2 regions of the Oxobacter pfennigii genome follow, and region 1 is predicted to be linked to the other one. Evidence: riboswitches for the same ligand, from Rfam matches in the RefSeq annotation. Region 1 holds a riboswitch; the other holds the start of a gene.
The links. A riboswitch is a leader RNA that binds a small molecule or an ion and turns the genes downstream of it on or off. The one in region 1 is predicted to bind cyclic di-AMP.
Positions count from the first base shown of each region.

Region 2: another riboswitch for cyclic di-AMP. It lies ahead of OXPF_RS19920 (peptidoglycan DD-metalloendopeptidase family protein); the one in region 1 lies ahead of OXPF_RS00970 (NAD/NADP-dependent octopine/nopaline dehydrogenase family protein).

Region 1 covers NZ_LKET01000014.1:11,528-15,726, reverse strand. Annotated here, with positions in the region: gene OXPF_RS00975 (cobalamin B12-binding domain-containing protein) at 1-904, opposite strand, end outside; gene OXPF_RS00970 (NAD/NADP-dependent octopine/nopaline dehydrogenase family protein) at 904-2,031, opposite strand; cyclic di-AMP (ydaO/yuaA leader) riboswitch at 2,039-2,183, opposite strand; gene OXPF_RS00965 (GntR family transcriptional regulator) at 2,519-3,142, opposite strand; gene OXPF_RS00960 (ABC transporter permease) at 3,224-4,199, opposite strand, start outside.
Region 2 covers NZ_LKET01000068.1:94,136-98,334, reverse strand. Annotated here, with positions in the region: gene OXPF_RS19930 (YqaA family protein) at 1-124, shown strand, start outside; gene OXPF_RS22705 (hypothetical protein) at 274-414, shown strand; gene OXPF_RS19925 (recombinase family protein) at 432-1,934, shown strand; cyclic di-AMP (ydaO/yuaA leader) riboswitch at 2,044-2,171, shown strand; gene OXPF_RS19920 (peptidoglycan DD-metalloendopeptidase family protein) at 2,175-3,194, shown strand; gene OXPF_RS19915 (YqaA family protein) at 3,290-3,844, shown strand; gene OXPF_RS22700 (hypothetical protein) at 3,994-4,134, shown strand; gene OXPF_RS19910 (recombinase family protein) at 4,152-4,199, shown strand, end outside.

The DNA of each region.
Region 1 (4,199 bases):
GATGTGATTCATTAACCTCCACGGGTATATTTCTATCGCCGTGCCATTTCATAAGGGCCTGATTTTCCCTTATGGAAGTTTCAACATCCCTTGGGCCTCTTCCGTCTAAGACGTTATACCAGCATAATGGAACTGCAGCCCAGCTGTTATTTATAGTTTCTCTCAGCATTTCTGCGAAACGGAACACATCGCTGGTACCGCTGTAACATCTTAAAAGAGGGTAATTACCCCTTCTTGATGCTTCATACATCTTTATGAAATCTTCAGGAGATCTTACCGGTACCCCCCCGGCACCATCCAAGGCACTGCTGGCCTTCTCCATTTCAAAGAAATGTTCCTGGGCATTCTGATCGGGGGCTATGGAAATAACGTCCAGCACCTTTGCTTCCGATATGGTTTTTATGCCTTCAATGGTAGCCGAAAGTGAAGGCAGACCAAAATGATGCCGGAGCACAGGATATGGATATTTTCTATTTATTCTCTCAATTAAGCTACTTTCAAAATAAGTATCCTTACAGTCACTGGATTTACCGCTAAGATAGCATATGGTAAATTCATCATCGCTGCTCCCGTCAAAGATTTCTTTAAAGAAGCTATAGCTTTTTGCTACTTCGCATACCGGACGGGTACCGCCAAAAAGCCATTCTATGTTTAATAAACCGTTATCTTCAATTGCTCTTTGTAACTCATCCAAAAGGGGCTTTACCGCAGATGGAGTCAGCCTGTAGCTTACCCCCACTATATCGGGTTTTTGCTTCTTTATGGCTTTAATAAGGTTTTCTATGGAAACTGCAGGGCCTAAGAAGTCCGTATCATATCCTTCTTTTTCTGCAAGCTTGAGAAAATTTGCAACACCTGCTACGTGGACGCAATTTCCGATAGCAGCTGCAATTATCTTTTTCATTATGCAACAACCTCCCTGGGCCTTTCAACTATACCGAAAGTTGCAAGCTCCATAAGCTCACTTACCGTAAGTCCTTCTATTCCTAAATTTCTTACATTTCGGCCTGCCGCAAAATAGTTTTCACCGTGAGCAGTGCATGCCAGATTTATGATAGAATCAATTATTGGTGTCCTGATGCCTACAGTTGCCCCTATGGCTGAAATAGGAACCAGGCTTTCGGGTATATCTTCAAAAATATATCTGGTATCCATTGAACTAGGGGCCTTAATGCCCATATATCCTGAAGTATTCTGAATGGCTTCATGAAGGCTTTCTCCCTTTGAACCATAAGTGACTTCAAGCCATTTAAGGGCCGTAACTGTTTTGACTCCCAGCGCATGGGCTACTTTAACTCTTTCTGAATCCATCTGCTCTAAAATTTTTGAAACAGTGGGAGTGATGCCTTCTAAATAATATTCAAAATCTCCATTGGTGGATTCTATCCGTCCGCAGTTTAAAAGGGTAGGACAAGGATGAAAAATAGCACCAATGTTATTGAGGCTGGTTTCCAAAACATTATCTGCCGGAATAAACTGAGGATAAGCATCCTTTATGGTATCCACAACGTACTTTGTCATATATGAGGGTATGGAAGCCAAGGATACTTGGTTTTTAATGCTGAAAATTTTAACAACGCCTGCTGTTTCTGCACGGCAAGCATAAACAAAGGTCTGGGCTTCAGATATTATAATATTTTTATTGGGAGCTTTTTGCTTTATGATATTAAGAAACTCCAAAGCGCCGCCTGTCCTGCCGGGATTTAAGACAATGATTTGCCCGTCTTTAAGGTAAGGATGGCATAGATTTGCTATCTCTCTATGGCCTGATGCCGGGATGGTTACCATTATTACATCTGCGTTTTCTATTGCTTCTTTTATATTGTCTGTCATTGAAGAAAGCCTGCCGAAGCCTTCTTCTTTTCCGGTGAGATAAATACCTCTTTGTTCCTGTATTTTCTTTATTTTCGTAATGCTTCTATTGTATAAGCGCACATTGTGCCCGCATAAGGCCAGATGCGCGGCCATCGCCTGACCGCCGTTACCTGCTCCGATAACAGCATAATTCAAGCTCTTTTTATTGTTCTTCATAATTTTTACCTCCTCTTTCTTTGGCTTACGAGGTTAGCTGACGGATTAGGATCGAAAGAGTATGACCCCTCCAATGCATTTAAATGCATCGGATTCACCCCATATTATCGGGTCCCCCGCTTCACATACTGTGAATTCAGCGCTTGTTAATAATTTTAAATTACCAGACCTCCTTGAGATAGCAAGATACAACTTAATTATATTATTTAAGTTGTCAGTTGTCAATTTCTTAAAATAAATAAATTAAGGGTCTGTTGCATTTTAAACACTGCATTGCTATGTTCGTGTTCTGCAAGTTCTAAGGCTCCCTGCCTTGAAAATACAAGAATTTTTAAACTTCACTCCGCTCAAACAATCTAAAATTCTAAGTATTTTCTGCGAAAGTGTCACCAAGAACTTGTACAGAACTCTCACAATGCTCATTACGTTGTTTAAAATGCAACAGACCCTGTTTATATAAAAACTATATATAATTAAGTATAACATTCTATACATTCAGGAAAACTTTAACTCTTTTTAAAACTCCTTCATCTCCAACCACCACAATCACATCCCCTGCCCTAAACTCAGCATAAGGGCCGGGAGAAAGTATAATGTCCTTGTCTCTTCTGATTGCTATTATGGTAGCGCCGGTATTTTGCCAGAACTTTACGGAAGAAACGGTCTCACCGACCACCATCGAATCTTCCTTGATTTCTATTTCCAGCGGATTATAAGGGCTTATGTTTCTTAAGCGGTCGGAATAATCTATTATTTTTTCAATGGTATTGGCAAGGTTTGAATCAATCTCTTTTTTATCCTCAAATAGCTTGTCTAAATTCATTTTCAAGGATGCTATGGATTCCATATCCTTGAATTTGTCTATAAACTTACAGGCTTCCTCCTGGGAGTTAATGGTAATGCCACTTCCATGGGAAACTGAAACCACATCCATGTCCTGAAGGAGAATTACCGCCCTTCTCACAGTTTCAGGAGACACATTATATTCGCCGGCAAGAGTGGAACGACCGTGAATTTTACAGCCTGCCTGAAAGTCGCCGTTTACAACGCGGCGGGCAATATCCAGTGCTATTTGCTGATACATTGGCTTTTGTGTTATTTCTTCGCCCATTTGCGGCCTCCCCAAAATAATTTACACAATTATAATAACACCACTTGGCTTGTTAGACAATAATATAAACAGTATAAATTATTAATCTACCGATTTCAAGGATTCAACCATGGTTATTTTCTTAAGCTTGAAATACATTACCGTGTTTACCAATGCTGCAAATACTGCTGTGAGAATGGCTGAGTAAATGTAGCTTGGTATTTTTATCTCTCTTCCGAACATAAGGCTTTCTATTTCAGCTGTAAGTATTATAAACTTGTGAAGGAATATGCCAAGTACCAGGCCGGCAAAAATGCCTATGACGGTTAAAATAGCATTCTCTCTGTATACATAGGCGGACACTTCATTATCGTAAAAGCCAAGGACCTTGATGGTGGCAATTTCTCTTAAACGCTCGGTTATATTTATATTTGTAAGGTTGTATAAAACCACAAAGGCTAAAGCTCCTGCAGATGCAATCAAAACTATTATGATAAAATCCAGGCTCTCTACAATATCGCTTAAAGTTGCCATTGTATTGGAGGAAAGGGTTATGGAGCTCACCTCGGAATCCTTAATCAAATCTGTGGATAATGTATTTTCAAATTCCTTTGAGCCATCGGCAATGACGGCTTTAACCTGATTAAACTCTATCTCATCCTCGAAAAGGGAATTGTAAAGCTCCGGGGTCATGTAAATATAATGGAATACGAAGTGCTCTGTTATACCCGTTATTTTTACATACACCTTGTTATCATCTTCATCCGTTAGATATATGGTATCCCCAACAGCTACATTTAAAAGTTTAGCCAGCTTTTCGGTAATAATTACGCCCTTGTCATCAAGCTCTAGCTTTTCCCCCGTTGTTCTCACCCGGAAGGTTATGAAATCCTGAAGCTTCGTGGTATTTTTTGAAACTATTAAGGATGCAGCTTTTTCGGTTAATTCAGTTCCGGCATCCACATTTTGTTCATTCAAAAGTATATAATCTGTTATACGGTTATCCTTTGCAATATCAGTCAATATTTCCGGAGTTTCGTCGGTCTTATAGCTCTCCTTAAGGTTGACGGATAAATCG
Region 2 (4,199 bases), on a different contig from region 1:
ACTGATACAGCTCTTTGGCCATGCAATGTCTAAAAAAACTTTTGAATCCGTAACCTTTGTTGCAATAGCCTTGATTGCAGTGTTCATCATATACATAATAATTAAAAGATACGCTAGAAAATAATTTAAGTCTGCCGGTGTCAAAATTGATGCCGGTATTTTTTTTATAAATAAATTCAAAAAATCAAGTAATAGGACAAATTGTCCGATTAATAATTATAATAAGGACAATTTAAGATCCGTTATAGTTAATTTATTGTAGGAGGGATATTAATGAAAACAATCAGGGTTCCTAAATTCGTTAAACCTATTTACAGCGGCAAAGATAAATTAAATGAACTAATACAAAAATATATAGTAATTAAAATATCTGCATTGACAACTACAATAAAAAATAAGTTCAAAAAAGCATAACATTAGGAGGTATTGACTTGCAGTGGGTAGCAGGGCTTTACGGAAGAATTTCAACAGACCACGAAGAACAGCACGAGTCTATCCTGGTCCAGCGTGAGGCGCTTATAAAGTATGCCCAGGATAACGGCTTTGAAATCAACGGATATTATTTTGATGAGGGATATTCCGGAACAAGCTATGAACGGCCCCAGATAATTAGGCTTAAAAAAGATATATTAAATGGCAGCATAAATGTTGTTGTTGTAAAAGACCTTTCAAGATTAGGGAGAAACAATCCCCTTACCTTATTGTTCTTAGAGTACTTATCCGAAAATGGAATCAGGCTTGTATCAATAAATGACGGATATGACAGCTTTAAGGATGAAGATGATTATATCGGGATAAAGACCTGGTTTAATGAAAGGTATTCAAAGGAATTATCGCACAAGATAAAATTTGCTCTCAAGCATAAAAAAAGCAAAGGGGAATACTTGGCGGCCTTTGCACCCTATGGATACAGAAAATCCAAAACAGAAAAAAACAAATTAGAAATAGACCCATATGCCGCTTTAATTGTAAAGGAGATATTCAACTTATATATTAAAGGCTATGGGTTTTTAGGCATTGCAAATATCCTCCAAGAAAGAGGAGTATTAAACCCCTCAAGTTATAATTCATATTCAAAAGTGTCCAAAAACTGGGATTGGACTACAATTAAAAGGATAATAAAGAACAGGGTATATCTGGGTCATTCCATACAGAATAAAAGCAAAAAGAAAAGCTACAAAAGCAAAACCTTAATCTCAGTACCCCAGAAGGATTGGATAGTGGTAAAGAATACCCATGAAGCAATAATTGATGAAGAAACCTTCAATACCTGCCAGAATATATTAAGCAGCAGAAAAACGAAAGGAAACTACAGATGCGGTGCAGCGGGGCCTCACTTATTTTCATCCTACCTGTTTTGTCATGATTGCGGTAAGCACATGTATTATAAAAATATAAAAGGAAAAGGCTATTACAGGAGCGGTGGGTATGTTAAATACGGCAGGTCATATTGCACCAGTCACCAGGTTTCAGAAGAGGAACTTGTAAACATATTGGCATCAGAGCTTAAAAAATTAATGGATGAAAATATATCTATAAATGATTTGGTAGATGAAATATATAAGGGTATGAATATTGACGCCGGATGGTCTGATGAATTAGTTGCGATAGAAGAAGAACTAAAAAAGAACAGAATAAAAATTGATATTATGTACAGGGATAGATTGGAAGGCATAATAGATGGGCGATCATTTGAACGGCTGTCAGGGGAATATTCAAAAATAATTTTTAAGCTGGAAGAGATAAAAAATCAGCTGATTGTAAAAATTATTTCAGAAAAAAATGACGAGGAAGTGAAAATCCAATTATTAAATGAAATTAAAGCTTTGCTAAATTTAGATTCCTTTGACAGAGAGCTTATAGAATTTATACTTAAGCGAATGGAAATTTGCGAGGAGGAAATTTTAATAGAATTTAATTTTGAAAAACCCTGATTCTACGAACTATATATCACATCTGATAAATCCTGTTTATAGAACCAAAAAATGAGGCATAATGTTAATAATTACCATTGGAATATCAGAATAAGTTTTATATAATAAATTATATGTTCAGCTGAGTCCGGTGGTACCGGAGCGGGGGAGAAACTTAATTGGGGTGTATCTTATTAAAGAGGGCTACTCTATGGCCTAACCCGACAACTAACCTCGTAAGCGGGATAGAGGAGGTTACATATGGACAAAAGAAAAAAGTATGCTATATTGATAGCATGCTTGGCGGTAACGATTATTTCCGTTGTTGTGATACTGTTATCTCAGAATACACAGGATGTTACATCACAACAAAAGATGGAAGTAACTCAGACCGTTGACGATACACAGGTTTTAGCTGCCGCTGATTCTTCACAGGTCAATGAGGAACAAACTAATGAGACTGCACTGGAGAGTACCGAAGAAACAGATGAAGCTGAAGAGAACAGCGAAGAGCCAAAGAAGCCTGAGATTTTAACCTACACTGTAAAATCAGGTGATACACTGGGTGCCATATCAAATGAATATGGCGTGACTGCAAATTCAATAGCAAGTTCCAGTAACATTTCTGTCAACTCAACTTTGAAAATCGGTCAGCAATTAAGGTTCCCGTCAATAAAGGGAATACTTTATAAGATCAAAAGCGGTGATACCCTTTCAAGTATTTCTAAGTTATATGACATAAAAGTTGACGATATAGTAAAAACCAATGGTATGGAATCTGCTAATAAATTGAATATCGGTCAGGAGATAATATTGCCGGGCGTAGATCAGGTAAAAACCGTAGTTGTCGCATCAAAAACCGCTGCCGTTGCATCAAGAGGTTCATCAGTCTCCGCTGCAGCCAGCGCAGTTGCTTCAATAAGCATGTGGCCTGTAAGAGGCACGCTGACATCCTTGTTTGGCCCAAGATGGGGTACAACTCACAAAGGAATAGACATAGCAGCGCCCACTGGTACAAATGTAAGTGCGTTTTTAGACGGTAAGGTTGTACATAGCGGATGGGAAGGCGGATACGGTTATCTCGTTATAATTGATCACGGCAACGGACTTAGAAGCTATTATGGACACAACTCCAAATTGTTGGTTAGTGTAGGACAGCAGGTCAGCAAAGGAGATATAATAGCTAAAGTCGGAAGCACGGGAGATTCGACAGGCCCTCATTGCCATTTTGAAATCAGAAAAAATGGCACGGCTGTAAATCCTCTCAATTATTTGAAGTAACATAGGACGCATTTAAATTTGCGGAATCTATTAAAGCACTAATTTTTTAGTGCTTTTTTTATAGTAAAAGCTTTTGGATTTAAGAGGTAAGATAAATGGAAAACTTAATTACTTTTCTATCAAAATACGGTATATTCGGTGTGCTTTTAGCCGCTTTCTTCGAGCCCATAATTTTCCCGCCTCCCGTTGAGATAGTTTTGCTTCCGGTTATGCTTAGCAACCAGGATAAAGCAATATTAATAAGCTTAGTTACAGTTTGTGTCTCATTTATAGGAGGGATGGTCGGGTATAATCTGGGCAAAATTGCAGGAAGGCCATTGATTATAAAGATGTTTGGAAATGATGCACTGAATAAGGTAGAGGAAATATATAATAAATACGGAATTTTTGCAGTCATGACTTCGTCCTTTACACCTATACCTTATGAGGTATATACATTGTCTGCCGGGGCTTTTAGGATGAACTTTTATCGTTATTTGATTGCCACTTGTCTTTGCAGATTGCTAAGATATGTGCCAGAAGGTATACTGATACAGCTCTTTGGCCATGCAATGTCTAAAAAAACTTTTGAATCCGTAACCTTTGTTGCAATAGCCTTGATTGCAGTGTTCATCATATACATAATAATTAAAAGATACGCTAGAAAATAATTTAAGTCTGCCGGTGTCAAAATTGATGCCGGTATTTTTTTTATAAATAAATTCAAAAAATCAAGTAATAGGACAAATTGTCCGATTAATAATTATAATAAGGACAATTTAAGATCCGTTATAGTTAATTTATTGTAGGAGGGATATTAATGAAAACAATCAGGGTTCCTAAATTCGTTAAACCTATTTACAGCGGCAAAGATAAATTAAATGAACTAATACAAAAATATATAGTAATTAAAATATCTGCATTGACAACTACAATAAAAAATAAGTTCAAAAAAGCATAACATTAGGAGGTATTGACTTGCAGTGGGTAGCAGGGCTTTACGGAAGAATTTCAACAGACCACGAA